DNA from 2 places in the Clostridium sp. 7_2_43FAA genome. Region 2 is predicted to be linked to the other one. Evidence: riboswitches for the same ligand, from Rfam matches in the RefSeq annotation. Region 2 holds a riboswitch; the other holds the start of a gene.
The links. A riboswitch is a leader RNA that binds a small molecule or an ion and turns the genes downstream of it on or off. The one in region 2 is predicted to bind S-adenosylmethionine.
Positions count from the first base shown of each region.

Region 1 (8,274 bases), 1.2 Mb from region 2:
TTACTACTTGAGGCAAAAACATTTTTCCATCTCCAAAAAGTTCTCCTACTTTTTTCATTCCATCCATTAAAGGGCCTTCTATTATATCTAAAGTCCTATCATATAAATTTAATGATTCTTTTAAATCTTCTTCTATATAATTAGTAATTCCTTTGACTATAGAGTATTCTAGTTTTTCTTTGCAAGTTAAGTTTCTCCAATCCTCTTTACTTTCCCCGCCTTCTCTTAAATCATTTTTATATAAAGTAGCAGCTTCTAAAAGTTTTTCACTTGCATCTTCAGAACTATTTAAAATAACATCTTCAACTAATTTAAGTAAATCTTTTGGAATATCGTCATATATCTGAATCATACTTGGATTCACAATCCCCATATCCATACCATTTTTTATAGCATGATATAAGAAAACTGAATGCATAGCTTCTCTTATTTTATTATTACCTCTAAAAGAAAATGATAAATTACTAACTCCACCTGAAACCTTAGAATATGGTAGATTTTCTTTTATCCATTTAGTTGCATTTATAAAATCTAAAGCATAGTTATTATGTTCTTCAATCCCTGTTGCTATTGCTAAAATATTCGGATCAAATATTATATCTTCTGGTGGAAAATTAACTTTATTCACTAAAAGATCATAAGCTCTTTTACATATACTTATCTTCTTTTCATAATTATCTGCTTGACCTTTTTCATCAAAAGCCATTACTACTACTGCTGCGCCAAAATCTTTAATAATCTTTGCCTTCTTTAGAAAATCTTCTTCTCCATTTTTTAAAGAAATAGAATTCACTATATGCTTCCCTTGAATTACTTTAAGACCTTTTTCTATAACTTCCCATCTTGATGAATCAATCATTATAGGTTTAGCTGAAATATCAGGTTCTGAAGCTAAAAGTTTTAAAAAATAATCCATTTCTTTTTCACTATCTAAAAGCCCATCATCAAAATTTATATCTATTATTTGAGCACCATTTTCAACCTGCTCTTTAGCAATAGAAAGAGCTTCTTCATATTTCTTTTCCCTAATAAGTCGTGCAAATCTTAAAGATCCTGAAACATTCGTTCTTTCTCCAATATTAATAAAATTACTTTCTTTATTCACCTTGGTTATTTCTAATCCACTATATACACTTTCTATTTCAATTCCTTTTACAATTCTTGGTTTATAGTTTTTAGCTATATTTGCAATTGCTTTTATATGTTCATAAGTAGTCCCACAGCATCCGCCTACTATATTTAGATATCCTTCTTTTAACATTTCTTCAATACACTTTGATGTTATTTCAGGTGACTCATCATAAAACCCTAATTCATTAGGCAAGCCTGCATTTGGGTAAACTGATACAAATAGATCCTGAGTTTCTGATAACTCTTTTATAAATTGATTTAAATCTCTCGCTCCAAAAGAGCAGTTTAGTCCTATTGAAATGATATTTTCGTTTTTCATAGAAGCAGCAAAAGCTAAAAGATTTTGTCCAGATAAAATTCTTCCTGATTTATCTGATATTGTTCCAGATACCATTATAGGAAGGATTTTATTTTTCAACCTGAAAACATCATTTGCAGCCATAATAGCAGCTCTTGCATTTAATGAATCAAAAATTGTTTCTATTAAAACTAAATCAATACCTCCATCAATTAAAGCACCTATTTGTTCTACATATGCATCTTTTAACTGGTCAAAAGATATATTTCTATATCCTGGGTCTTCAACATTTGGAGATAATGATGCCATTCTATTAGTTGGCCCTATAGATCCTGCTACATATCTTTTTTTACCATCCTTTTTAGAAAAATCATCACACGCCATTTTAGCTAGCTTTGCACTTTTATAATTTAAATCATAAACTAAATTTTCAAGTCCAAAATCACTTTGTGATATTCTATTTGAATTTAATGTATTAGTTTCTATTATATCTGCACCTACCTCTAAAAATCCTCGATGTATTTCATCAATTACTTCTGGCTTTGTTATACTCAATAAATCATTATTTCCCTTTTGATCTATAGGAAATTCTTTTAATAAATCTCCTCTATAATCAGCTTCTTTTAACATAAATGATTGAATATTAGTTCCCATTGCCCCATCTATTACTAAAATTCTTTTTTCTAAGTCTTTTACTATTTCAAAATCTCTCTTCATTATACAGCCCCCCTTTAATAACTCTAAATATTATATACACAACTAATATCAATAAAAAAATCCCTTCTAAAATAAGAAAGGATTATATACAAACTCTATTACTCTTATTTTTCAGAAAAATCTGTAGGATTTAGCACCACACTAGAAAGCAGGTTGCTGGGTTTCAAAGGGCCAGTCCCTCCACCACTCTTAATAAGATATTATTTTATATAATTATATAATCTTTATTATTTATTGTAAATATGTTTCAATAAATAATTACGTTTAAGTTTAATTTTTATATAAATTGTTAGTATTAATTTTTTATATTATTAATTCATCTATATTAAAGGAATAATATTTTAATTCATAACAAAAAATAAGATAAAACTTTTATTTAAGGAGAAAAACTATGGACAAAAACTTACAGCGTGAAGAAATCGAAAAAATTTATGGTAAAATAAGTCCATTTGAATTTAAAAATAGGTTAATAGAACTAGCTCATGGTGAAAATGAAAAAACAGCCCGTATTCTTTTAGACGCTGGTAGGGGAAATCCAAATTGGACAGCATCTACTCCTAGAGAAGCTTTTTTTACATTTGGTCTTTTTGCTGTTGATGAAACTAAAAAAGATATTAATAATGGTGATTTAGCTGGAATGCCTAAAAAAAATGGTATTTATAATAGATTCATAGAATTTATAGATAAAAATAATATTTTACCAGGGACAGAATTACTAAAAAAAATAATTGAATATGGAATAAATGAAAAAAGCTTTAATGCTGATGATTACTTATATGAATTAACGGATGCAATTATTGGAGATAACTATCCTGTGCCAGATAGAATGCTGTATCATATTGAAGAAATAGTTCATGATTATTTAGTACAAGAAATGTGTTACAATAAGCCTCCAAGTGGTAAATTTAATATTTTTGCAGTAGAAGGAGCTACTGCAGCAATGTGTTATATATTTGATACTTTACGATCAAATATGCTTCTTAACCCTAAAGATAAAATAGCAATAATGGTACCAATTTTTACTCCTTATCTAGAAATACCTGTTTTACCTAGATATGATTTAGAAATAGTTCCTATAAAAGCTACTGAAACAACAATTGATGGTACACATACTTGGCAATATCCATTATATGAATTAGAGAAACTTAAAGATAATTCTATAAAAGCTTTATTTATAGTGAATCCAAGTAATCCACCTTCTGTTTCATTAAGCACTGAGTGTAGAAAAAACCTAGTTTCTATTATAAATGAATATAATAAAGATATAATGATAATTTCTGATGATGTTTATGGTACGTTCGTTCCTGAGTTTAGATCATTAATGGCCGATTTGCCTTATAACACTATAGGAGTTTATTCCTTTTCTAAATATTTTGGAGTTACAGGATGGAGATTAGGGACTATAGCTATTCATGAAAAAAATATATATGATAAACTTTTGAAAGAATTATCAAAAGATAAAAAGAAAATTTTAAATAGAAGATATGGTGATATGAAATTAAACCCAGAAACTATACCTTTCATTGATAGGATAGTTGCAGATAGCAGACAGGTCGCCTTAAACCATACAGCAGGCCTTTCTACACCCCAACAAGTACAAATGGCATTTTTTTGTGCATTTGCATTATTAGATGATGAAAATATATATAAAAAACAAACTATAGAAATATGTCATAGACGTCAAAAATTACTATTTGATAGTCTTGGCCTAAGCTTAAGAAAAGATATAAATGATGCAGCTTATTATACGGAATTTGACTTATTAGAGTGGGCAAATTACAATTATGGTTCAGAATTTGCAAATTATCTTGAAAGCAGTTATAAACCAGTTGAGGTATTATATAGATTAGCTGAAGAATCATCCATTGTATTATTAAGTGGATCTGGCTTTCAAGGTCCAGAATGGTCTATAAGAATTTCTTTAGCAAATTTAAGAGATGAAGATTATACTACTATAGGAAAAACTCTACATGGAATTCTTGATGAATTTGTAATTAGATGGAAAGAAAGTGAAAAGTAGTAATAGAAATAAAGCTAGACTTGAATAAGCCTAGCTTTTATCTCTATTTAGAAGTGGATTTATATTATTAAAAGATACTAAATTGTAGTACTACCATAAAATATAGTAGTACTACAAAACCAAAATAAAGATGACTAGAAGATATTATTAAAACAACAATTATTATTAAAATTTTTATTGCATTTATTTGCAACTACTGTTTTTGATCCTAGATATTTACATCCCTTATAAATAGTTTGAGATGAAAAATGAATAATATTACAATCACATAAATGATCTTTTATATAATTGCAATCATTTATGAAAAAATGATTATATCTAGTAAAATATCTATTAAAGAAATTTTTATTATTAATAATAAAATTTTTACCATTTATATTACAATGCTGATTACATTTTCTTACTTGTCCTGGTATTTGAATTACCTTGTTTCGATTCTTACATTGAAGTTTTCCTGAACATTGCATAGGACAGTGCATTCCTTGTACTGAGTTCATTTCTTGAGTCACTTCGGAATTTTGGAATCCTTGAAAAGATTGCATCCCTTGTGATTTCATTAATTCTTGATTATTTTGAACACCTTGAAACATATCTATGTTTCTTGAATTATTTGGTTTCATTTGAGATGCATTTTGTAAATCAGGATTTATATTAGGTAATCTTTCTTCTATATTTACTATATATTCTTGATTATCATATTGTTCTTGATTATTACATGAACAATTTTCATTATTCATGCTCATTATTTTAAAATAATCTTCATAACTGTAATTTGAATTATTATAGTTCATCTTAGTCCTCACTTTCTAAATATCTTTTGTTTATTTGATTATAATATATATTATTCTTTAGGTTTATATTGTTTCCTTAGTTTTTTTATTTCATTTATCATCATTTACGAGTATATTATTTAAGATATTATCTAATTATAGTAATAAAAAAGCATATAAGAATTCTAAAATTCCAATATGCTTCTTATTCCTATCCATTAAACTTTTTATAAAAATCTCCTTGGCTATTTAAATAATCCTCTATTTGAGTAAATGGTATTTTAAAAGTAATAACCCCAGCAGAATAAGGCCCTATTTTATATGGAGGATAATAAATATATAAATTATCTTTATCTATATAAAAGTCTTGACTCTCTGATATTCCTTTAAATGAACCAGGAAAAACATATTCATAACTAGGATCATTTTCTATAAATCCACTTATTATCTTATTTAAAATTGCTCTCCAATTTGTATCACTTTTAAATAAATCTTTTAGCTTATAAAATCTTCCTGTTAATAAGTCAATCGCACATGTTTTTCTTATTGGTGTTCCATTAACTGCTCCTAATGAATAATAGTATCCTAATAGATCTATTATTAATGAATTATCTTTGTAAAATAATATTTGAAAATTTCCGTAGTAATTATATGATAATACCTGATCCTCTATAATATTAGGCTCATTATCTATTACTTCTTCTTTTGCTGGTATATAAAATGATATTTTTCGTAATTTTGAATTAACTTCTTTTTCTACATTTTCATCATGTATCCCTTTCACTTGTGGAATATATATGAGATAATTAATATTAGGTTTATACTTATCAATTATTAATGAATATTTTTTGTCTAAAGGAAATTCTTTATTAGGCTGATAGATAAATTTATTATTTTTATCTAAATAATAAGGAGAGTAATCTATATTAGCATGTATAATTCCACCTTTAGCTCTAAGTTCACCACTTCCATCAACCATTGGTAGATTTTTTACTATTCTTCCATACCTATCTAAAAAAAATGTTTTTTTATCATCAGATCCATATGATAACCCATTTATATACATACCAATATTGAGATAAATAAATTTTGTTAAAAGAGTTCCAAGTGAATCTCCTATAGCATAAATACTTCTTGGAAATATACTATTATCTCCTATTGGTAAACCTAAAGCTATCTTCCCCTCACCTAAATGTTTTATATCACTATATATCTCACCATAAATCTGCCTTCCTAATTTGTCAATAACTCCATGTGTACAGATTATGTTGTTGTTACTTCTACTGACTACTGCTACCCCATCATTAAATCCTTTGGCATCACAATAAATCGGACTAATAACTATTTCTCCATCTCTATTTATATATCCATATGGGCCACCTAATAATATTGAAAATACCATTAAGTCTTCTCCATATGACCCAACATATTCAAAATTATAAGTATTACTAATATTAGCTTGTGTATCTATTAATGCAAATTCCCTATCTTTGATCTTTATCAATCCAAAGCCATCATTAAAATCATTTGCATGCATATATTTAACTTCAGTAATTTCCTTTCCATCTAAATCAATATATCCATATTTAGAGCTTTTACCATTCATTTTAGCTACAACTGCATATCCATCGTTGTAGTTTCCTATATAATCGTAGACTACATCCCTTAATTTATTTCCTTTTTCATCCAAAACCCCCATTTTAGATTTTTCAGTATAAATTGCCCTTCCTTCTTTATATGGATTTATATTATCAAATTGAGGATTTACATTGTAATTTCCCTTAATATCAATTATTCCAAACTTGTTATTTTCCTTAATTATTGCTAATCCAAATTCGTTAAAATCATATGCTCTTGTAAACTTAAACGGAATTATTACCTCACCATCTTTATTTATATAACCATACCTATCTCCATCGACAGTATTTTTAAGTGCAGGAAATAAATCAACTTCTCTTTTTTTAGTATTCTTCTTTTTACTTTGTTTATTATTTTTTCCCCTATTCATATAACCCCTCGAAAATTCATTAATAATGTATATTATATTTTTATATTTTTTATTCGATACAATATTATATATATTTAAAATAAATATTTTAACAAAAAAAATTCTTATTAACCGTAAGACTTCCACCAAAAGGCATAAAATATATTAATTTAGTGTATTCTTTAATTTAAATATTTATATAATTTATCACTTATATTTTTAATAAAATCCAATCTCTTATTTATGAATAAAAATAAATTTACTTTTAACTATCTTCATAACTACTTTCTTTTATACTTCTTTTTGTAACCCATTTTTCCCAATAATTATTCAATATTATTCAAATTAATTTTACTTATTATTTATGTAGTACTTTTATCTAATTTAAACTATAAAATCACATAAGAATCTATACAAAACTTTACCAATCTTTTAAGATCAAATATAAAAACATTATATTATCAACGATTCAATGAAATACAATTTGCAAAGGTGTAATATTAAACAAATATTAATTTTAATGAGAGATGCAAAATGAATAAAAAATCTACATTTATTACCTTCATAATTAATGTTATTTTTAAAAATAGTAAAAAATTTAAATAAGCATTTTACTTCCATTAATGTTTTAATTGATTATAGTTCATAACTAACCTCTTTTCATATCTTTAAATTTCATATGAAAAGAGATGCAGTTAGCTTATATAAATACGATTATTCGATAAAATCTACTATCCGACTATTATAGCTGCATCTAGTAACTACTTCGGATTATCATCATATTCGAAGCCTTCTATTTTAATATTTTATCTATTGAAACATCTTTCGGCTCAAATTTGAATTTTCCAATTTCTATATTAGGTTTTGTCTTTCCATGAAAATCACTTCCGCAAGTTATTATCATATTATTTTTTAAAGCCTTATCATAAAAGTAATCTATTTGCTCTTTTGTATGATAACTACTAAAAACCTCTATACCATCTATTCCTTCCTTTATTAATTCATCTATTTCATCTAAGTTATCTCTTAAATTGTTACCTGGATGAGCAATTATAGCTTCACCACCATTTTTATGAACTAATTCAATTGACTCTTTTAAACTTATAAATTTTATCGGAACATAAGCTGGTTTTCCTTGTGCAAAATAATCCCAATAAAAATTAACATAAGGCATATCACTTCTGCTTCCACCTTGTAAATATGGCTCTAATATAGCAGAGTTTCTATTTTCATTATCTTTTAATAGTATTTCAGCTATTAACTCACCAGTAACAACTCCATTTGATGATTTTTCAAGAACTTCCTCTTCACTTATATTTAAACCTGTATATTCTTTTATTAACCTTATCTT
Region 1 is NZ_JH815222.1:1,360,205-1,368,478, reverse strand. Features, by position in the region: gene metH (methionine synthase) at 1-2,146, opposite strand, end outside; SAM riboswitch class I at 2,248-2,345, opposite strand; gene aspD (aspartate 4-decarboxylase) at 2,538-4,166, shown strand; gene CSBG_RS07960 (hypothetical protein) at 4,301-4,957, opposite strand; gene CSBG_RS07955 (WG repeat-containing protein) at 5,148-6,944, opposite strand; gene CSBG_RS07950 (PHP domain-containing protein) at 7,717-8,274, opposite strand, start outside.
Region 1: it holds a riboswitch for S-adenosylmethionine, as region 2 does, so the genes downstream of both, metH (methionine synthase) here and CSBG_RS02585 (methionine ABC transporter ATP-binding protein) in region 2, are expected to answer to the same signal.

Region 2 (8,274 bases):
AATTTATCATCTATTTTTTTTACATATATAATTTTTGCTTCAAATTCTTTTAAATATTGATCTATATAATATAATTTTTCCATATTTTTCACCTATTAATAATCTTCCTCAACCATTACATATATTTCTTTTGATATATTTGCTATCATTTCATATGCCTCATTACCCCAATCTAAAAGATATCTCTCATCCTCGCTTCCATTTTCATAAGGCTCATCACTTAAATCACCTATGTCCTTTGTCAATACTACTATTATATAAGGATCTTTAGCATATATAATTCCACAGTCATGGGCATATCTATAATAATCTCCTATCTTATGAGCAACTATGTCATAAGGTAAGTATTTATCTAATCTATCATGAAATACAGTTTCTTTCATATATTCTATAAGCTTTTCATAATAAGGGTTATTATCTGGATTTTCATATAGCCTTTCTAATACCTTATATAGCTGCCTTGCTGTAATATAATTCTCATAAGGAATACTATCATCTTCCGTTATATCTCTTAAATAGTCCGTTAATGATATTTTACTTATTCTATGAAGCATATTTTTAGTAATATTATCCGACTCAACTATAGATAAATAAATAGCTTCTTCAACAGTTATATTGGGAATTTCCTGTAAATAATATAAAACTCCACTTCCACCTTCACTATCTAACTTTTCATAATAAATAGTATCTTCTAAAGATATTGCTCCTTCAAAAACTTGATCTAAAATCATCATACATAAAGGTATCTTTGTTGTACTTGCTGCTATATAATATTTATCTGGATTTAATATATATTCATCATCTGTATTTAGACTTTTATAGTATATAGACATATTATCCTTATAATCTCCTGCTATTTCATCTACCTTTTTATCTATTATACTATTTGTTTTAGCATTACTTTTTTCAATCTCTTTGACTTCCTCTTTTTGGGCACACCCTTGAAAAGATAATATAAGCACAACAATTAATAAGATATATACTTTTTTCATTTATATCTCCTGCTTCAAAGCATTTTATTTTAGTTATATTTTTATAATTATTATACCATAGATGAATCTTTATAATTCTAAATACAAAAGAAAAGAGTAAGTAAAAAATTATTTTTTACTCACTCTTTACAGTCTATATTTTATATCCTACTTACTTTCTAGAAAGTTGGAATTACTGATCCATTATACTTCTCTTCAATGAATTTCTTAACTTTATCTGATGTTAAAGCATTAGTTAAAGCCTTAATTTTTTCACTATCCTCATTTCCTTTTTTCACCGCTAATACATTATGATATTTTTTAGAAGCTTCTTTAGTAGCATCTTCTAAATATAAAGCATTTTCAGCTGGATTTAATCCTGCTTCAAGTGCATAGTTTCCATTAATAACAGCAATACCCACTTCTTCTAAAACCCTTGGTAATTGAGCTGCTTCAAGCTCTTCAAATTTAAGATTCTTAGGATTTTCTGTAATATCCTTTGGTGTAACTAATTCCCCTTCTTTTAATTTTATTAATCCTGCACCCTCTAGTACTCTTAAAGCTCTTGCTTCATTTGATGGATCATTTGGCACTGCAACTGTTGCTCCTTCTTTTAATTCATCTAAGCTTTTAATAGTTGAAGAATAAACTCCTAGTGGCTCTAAATGAATACCTTTTGTATAAGTTAAGTCTAAGCCTTTTCCTTCATTAGTTTCATCTAAATATGCAACTGTTTGAAAATAATTTGCATCTAGCTCTCCTTCTGCTAGAGATGTGTTAGGTGTTACATAATCTGTAAACTCTACTATTTTAACTGTATATCCTTCTGCTTCAAGATCAGGCTTTATTTCTTCTACTATTTCCTTATGAGGAACTGGAGTAACACCTATTGTTATTGTTTTATCTTCACCCTTTGATCCTGTTTCAGCTTCCTTATTTGTATTTCCACAACCTATTAAGCTTATTGCTAAAGCCCCTGTTAATAATAATGATAAAATTGATTTTCTTTTCATTTCTTTAACCCCCTCGAAATAATTGATAATGCATAATTGACAATTGATAATTTAGGATATAACTCTTTCAGAGTTCTTTTAGTTAAATGTCTTTCATACATTTATCTTCTATATTTTAATTTAATTTTTGTATACTTTATTTTGATAGTTTTTTATATAGATAATTTCCTAGTGACTGTAACGCTTGTACGATTATTATTAGAATTATTACTGTGACAATCATAACATCTGTTTGATATCTTTGATAACCATATCTTATTGCTACATCACCAAGACCACCACCCCCTACTGTTCCAGCCATAGCTGAATATCCTATTATACTTATTATGGTTAATGTTAATCCTGATATTATTGAAGGCACTGCTTCTTTTAACATAACTTTAAAAATTATTTGTGTATTAGATGCCCCAAATGATTTGGCAGCTTCCACAACTCCTGGATCTACTTCTTTTAAAGATGATTCTATTATTCTTGCTACAAAAGGCGCTGCTGCTATTGTTAAAGGAACTATAGCTGCTGGTGTGCCAATTGATTTTCCTACTATTAACTTTGTAAATGGTATTATTGCTACCATTAAAATCAAAAATGGAAACCCTCTTAATATATTAATTATTGTATCTAAAACTCTGTATATAATTTTGTTAGGATTTAATCCATTTGGAGCTGTAACTACTAATATAATTGCTGGTATAAATCCTAATATAAGCGAAAATAATGTTGAGAAAAAAACCATGGCAATTGTTTTATTAAACGCTGGTATTAATATTTCTGACATTAATTAAGCACCTCCAATACCACATTTTTACTTTCTAAATATTCTATTACTTTTTCTTTATCCTTTACCTCTACATTTATTACTAAATTTCCAAGTACATCCTCTCTAAATTTCTCTAATTTGCCCCAAACTATTGAAAAATCTACATTTAACTCTCTAGCCATTTTTGTAATAATAGCATTTTCTGATGATGTACTTGGGAAAAATAGTTTTATGTTAATCCCTGTTGTTGGTAGTAGCTCATCATCTTGATCCCCTAAAAATTTCTTAAGGGAAAGTCCTGGTTTTAAGAATAAGTCTTCTGAATTGCCTTCTGCTTTTAAAATGCCCCCTTCTATTAATGCAACTTTTTCACAAACCTCTTTAACTACTTCCATTTGGTGGGTAACAATAACAATTGTTATACCTAATTCTTTATTTATCTTTGATAAAAGTGCTAATATATCTTTTGTTATTTTAGGATCTAAAGCTGATGTAGCTTCATCACAAAGTAAAATTTTAGGTTCTAATGCTAAAGCCCTTGCTATTGCTACTCTTTGCTTTTGTCCACCACTTAAGCTTGATGGTTTTACATCTGCTTTTTCTGAAAGGCCTACTAAGTTTAAAAGCTCAGTAACTCTTTCTTTTATTTTCTCTTTTTTAAATTTCTTGTAACTATATAACTTTACTCCTTTTTCTTTATTTTCAAGCTTATATTCTTTATACTCTTCTTCATATCCCCATACTTCCAATGGTAATGCTATATTTTCAGATACTGTTTTTCTACTTAATAAATTGAATCCTTGGAATATCATTCCTAACTTTTTTCTAAATTCCCTAAGCTCATATCCACTTAAATTTTTCACTTCTCTTCCCATCACTGTAATTGATCCATCTTCATAGTCTTCTAAACCATTTATGCATCTAAGTAATGTAGATTTTCCTGCTCCACTATGTCCTATAATTCCGTATATTTCTCCTTCTTCTATCCTAAGTGAAACTCCCTTTATAACTTCAACATCATTAAATCTTTTACTTAAGTTATTAATTTTAATCACAAGCCATTCCCCCTTTTAAGAAACTAAAGCAAAATAAAAAACGCACTGGAGAATAAATCTCTAGTGCGCGTAAATTCACATTATTAATTTATTCTCTCATCTATCAGCTAAAAAGCTGCAGGATTTAGCACCAAACTTAATAAGAATAAAATTTTGTCTAATACAAATTAGACTTATCATTTAATCCTATTACAGGTTGCTGGGTTTCACAGGGCCAGTCCCTCCACCACTCTTGATAAGAAACGTAATCAAATTATTTAATTTTTCTATTGATATTAATATACATTTATTGGATTAGATTGTCAACCCAATAATTTAAATTTTATGTATTTATTTTTATAAAAACTTAAACATTATAACATCCTTTTCTATGTTAATAAGCTCTGCATCTGTGTTTAACTCAATAAAGTTAATAATATTTTCCATTGTAGAATCTACCTGAGAACTACTTGAACATATTGATGAAATAGCAATTACTATACTTTGATGAATATCTTGATCTTCTACTTCATTTACCGAAATATTAAATTTATTTTTTAACTTTTGAATTATACTTTTAACTACCATCCTCTTTTCTTTTAAAGAATGTACCCAGCTTGCTCTTAGTTTTATACTCATTACTAGAACTTTCATCTTAAACCACCTACACTACAATTTTTAGATATTATATATCTTAACATTATTATGAATAAAGCTCATAGAGAATATTCTCTATGAGCTTTATTTATAATTTTTATAGGGGATTATTTTAATAACCTAACCAAATTTATTTTATTCTGCCATATAATTTTGTTAAATCATAAATTTCTTTTGCTAGTTTATCATCAAAAGCTTCTGATGAAGCTCTCCATACCCAATTACCACCTAAAGTAGAAGGCATATTCATTCTTGCATCATTACCTAATCCCAAGAAATCTTGCATAGTTGTTATGGCTAAGTAAGCTGGACTTCCCCAAACGCCTCTTATTAATCCTCTTGAAATTCCTTCTTCATAAGTTAAATTTAAATACCTCTTTGCTTTTTCTATTTCTTTCTTGCTTCCTGTAACATTATACCATCCACAAACAGTATCATTATCATGAGTTCCTGTATAGGCTACACAATTAACTGGGTAATTATGAGGTAAATCTCTGCTATCTCCCTCTCCAAATCCAAACTGCAATATTTTCATTCCTGGGAAACCTGTTGTATCTCTAAGTTCTATAACTTCGTCAGTCATCATCCCTAAATCCTCTGCTATTATATTAACATCCCCAAGTTTATCTTTTATTGCATTGAATAACTTTATTCCAGGTCCCTTTGTCCACTGTCCAAATTCTGCAGTCTTATTTCCATAAGGTATCTCCCAATATGCTTCAAATCCTCTAAAGTGATCTATTCTTACTACATCATATAGCTTAAAGCTTTCCCTAACTCTATCTATCCACCAACTATAGCCATCCTTATATAAGTTATCCCAATTATATATAGGATTTCCCCAAAGCTGACCTGTTGCTGAAAATGTGTCTGGCGGACATCCTGCTACTGTTATTGGCACCATATTCTCATCAACATTAAAGTATTCAGGATTACTCCATATATCTGCACTATCTTCTGCTACATAAATTGGAATATCTCCTATTATTTCAATTCCATTATCATTAGCATATTTTTTTAAACTATACCATTGCTTAAAGAACATATATTGAACAAATATCCAAAAATCAATTTCATTCTTCAATAATGTTTTATAAGAATCTATAGCTTCTTTTTTTCTAAGTCTTATATCATCATCCCAATTTTGCCAACTAACTAAATTAAAATGATTCTTAACTGCCATATATAAAGCATAGTCTTCTAACCAAAAATTATTTTCTTCTATAAATTTATTTATTTCTTTATCATATTTATTTTTAGAATTTTCATGCGCAATTCTTAATACCTTATTTTTATTTATAAATAATTTTGCATAATCTACACAATTTTCATCTAATCCATAATCTAAAGTTGAATAATCTTCTTTAGCTAATAAGCTATCTTTTTCTAACAATTCAAAATCTATAAAATATGGATTACCGGCAAATGCTGAAAAGCATTGATATGGTGAATCTCCGTAACTAGTTTGCCCTAAAGGTAGTATTTGCCAATACCTTTGTCCGCTCTTTTTTAAAAAATCTACAAAGGCAAACGCTTCCATTCCAAATGTACCTATTCCATACTTACCTGGTAATGATGAAATATGCATCAATATGCCACTACTTCTTTTCATAAATTTTACCTCATTTCTCATAAAACCTATTTCTATATTATAATTATTATTCTTATTCTATTTTGAAAGTTACTTATAATAAATTATTAATTTATTATATTAATACATAAGAGAGTTTTATTTATATTCCTGAGAGCTGTTAACAATTTATTTTAAATCTATATTGTTTATAATCTATTCATGATAGAAATAATTCATACTATCATGAATAGATTGATTTTTATTTGCTTATTTCAAAATTTGTTGATTCTCTTTCTACTAGTTCTGTATTAAGAATAACGTGCTTATTATCAGTTTTATTAGCTATTAAATCCAATAATAAATCTACACTTATCTTTGCCATTTCTACTTTAGGTTGTATAATTGTTGTAATTGTAGGGCTGTAAAACTCACTAATATCCATACCATCAAATCCAATTACAGCAACATCTTTTCCTACTTCTAACCCATTATCCTTTATGGCCTTTGCACATCCTACAGCCATTATATCTGATATAGCAAATATAGCTGTAATATCTTTATACTTCTTCAGTAGCTTATCTGTTTCTTCATATGCTCCTCTATAATCATAATGTCCTAGAATTTTATAATTTTTATTAAACTCAATATTATTTTCATTTAATGCCTTTATATAACCTGCTTCTCTTAGATATCCAATTCCAAAGTCATTTTCATCTCCTAGCATTATAGCTATATTTTTATGACCGCAATTTATTAAATATTGTGTAGCTGAATAAGCAGATTTTTCGTTATCTATAGACACTGATGAAAAATTTGAAAACTCTTTCCCATATTTATGATTTATTGAAGTCAATACAACTGGTACATCTATAGCATTAAAATCATCATTTTTTACGTCAGTAAAGTTTCCTCCTAAGCAAATTACACCCTGTAACCTCTTTTCCTTTATCATGGATATTAAATTATTCATTTCATCATCACTTAAGTAATCATGGTGCTCTAGAATCATAGAATATCCTGCTTTAGAAATTCTTTTACTTATTGAGTCTAACATTTCTGAGAAGAATGGATTAAAAACCCCTTTTATTAATACACCTATATTATTTGTATTATTTTTTTTAAGATTTCTAGCACTATTATTAGGTATATAATTATTTTCTCTTATTACCTCTAACACTCTTTCTCTAGTTTGCTCTTTTACATCTGGATGATTATTTATAACTCTTGAAACTGTACTAACACCTACCCCAGCAATTCTTGCAATATCTCTTATGTTTATCATAACTCCCTCCAAGTTTCGACAAATTATTCGGTATCGTTTCCATTAATTTCTACATTAATTATATCATAAGATTTAATTCAAGGGTAAAATCATTATTCTTTCACTGATCCGGAAACTAATCCACCTGCTATATATTTTTGTAAAAGTGAAAATATAACTACAATTGGTGTAGCTGCCATTACTGCTGCTGCTGAATACATAGTCCAGTTTGCAGAAAATTGATCCTTAATAAATTTTTGTAATCCAGTTACAAGTGTTTGTACATCTGCATTCTTTAATATTGCTGAAGTAAACATAAATTCACTATAAGCTCCTATAAATGCAAATAGGAATATAACTATTAACATATTTCTTAGTAAAGGTAATATTATTACTGAAAATACCTTCCAAGTTGATGCTCCATCTATATAAGCTGCTTCAACCAATTCATCTGGAATACCATCTACTGCTCCTTTTAAAAGCCAGATATTATATGCACTTCCACCAGCTAATATTAATATTAATACCAATGGCTTATTAGTTAAATTATATGTGAAAACTATACCCATTATTGCTGGTAAAGCCATAGCAGCTGGGAACATTTGAAGAATTAATAAACTCATAAGTCCATTTTTTCTTCCCCAAAATCTTAGCTTAGAAAATGCAAAGGCTGCTGGAACTGATAATACTAATTGAAGAACTGCAACACTTGTACAAATAATCAATGAATTTTTTATCCATAATAAAAAGTTAGTCTTTTCAAATACCTTTCTATAGTTCTCTAAAGTCCATTCTGTTGGAAAGAATGATGTCTGAGTAAATGCATTTCCTTTTGCCATTGATGCAGAAATTACAGCTACTATAGGAAATAATGTTATTAATATCATTATCCATATAAATACTCTTCCAAACCAAGCTGTCCTTACTTCATCAGGTCTTAATTTCTTTTTATATACTATATTTTCTTTTTTTCTTGAAATACTTTTTAAATTTACCTCTGTTTGCATA
Region 2 is NZ_JH815222.1:206,642-214,915, reverse strand. Features, by position in the region: gene CSBG_RS02605 (DHHA1 domain-containing protein) at 1-83, opposite strand, end outside; gene CSBG_RS02600 (serine hydrolase) at 96-992, opposite strand; gene CSBG_RS02595 (MetQ/NlpA family ABC transporter substrate-binding protein) at 1,151-1,984, opposite strand; gene CSBG_RS02590 (methionine ABC transporter permease) at 2,121-2,759, opposite strand; gene CSBG_RS02585 (methionine ABC transporter ATP-binding protein) at 2,759-3,796, opposite strand; SAM riboswitch class I at 3,890-4,038, opposite strand; gene CSBG_RS02580 (DUF503 domain-containing protein) at 4,133-4,429, opposite strand; gene malQ (4-alpha-glucanotransferase) at 4,563-6,044, opposite strand; gene CSBG_RS02570 (LacI family DNA-binding transcriptional regulator) at 6,265-7,284, opposite strand; gene CSBG_RS02565 (ABC transporter permease subunit) at 7,380-8,273, opposite strand.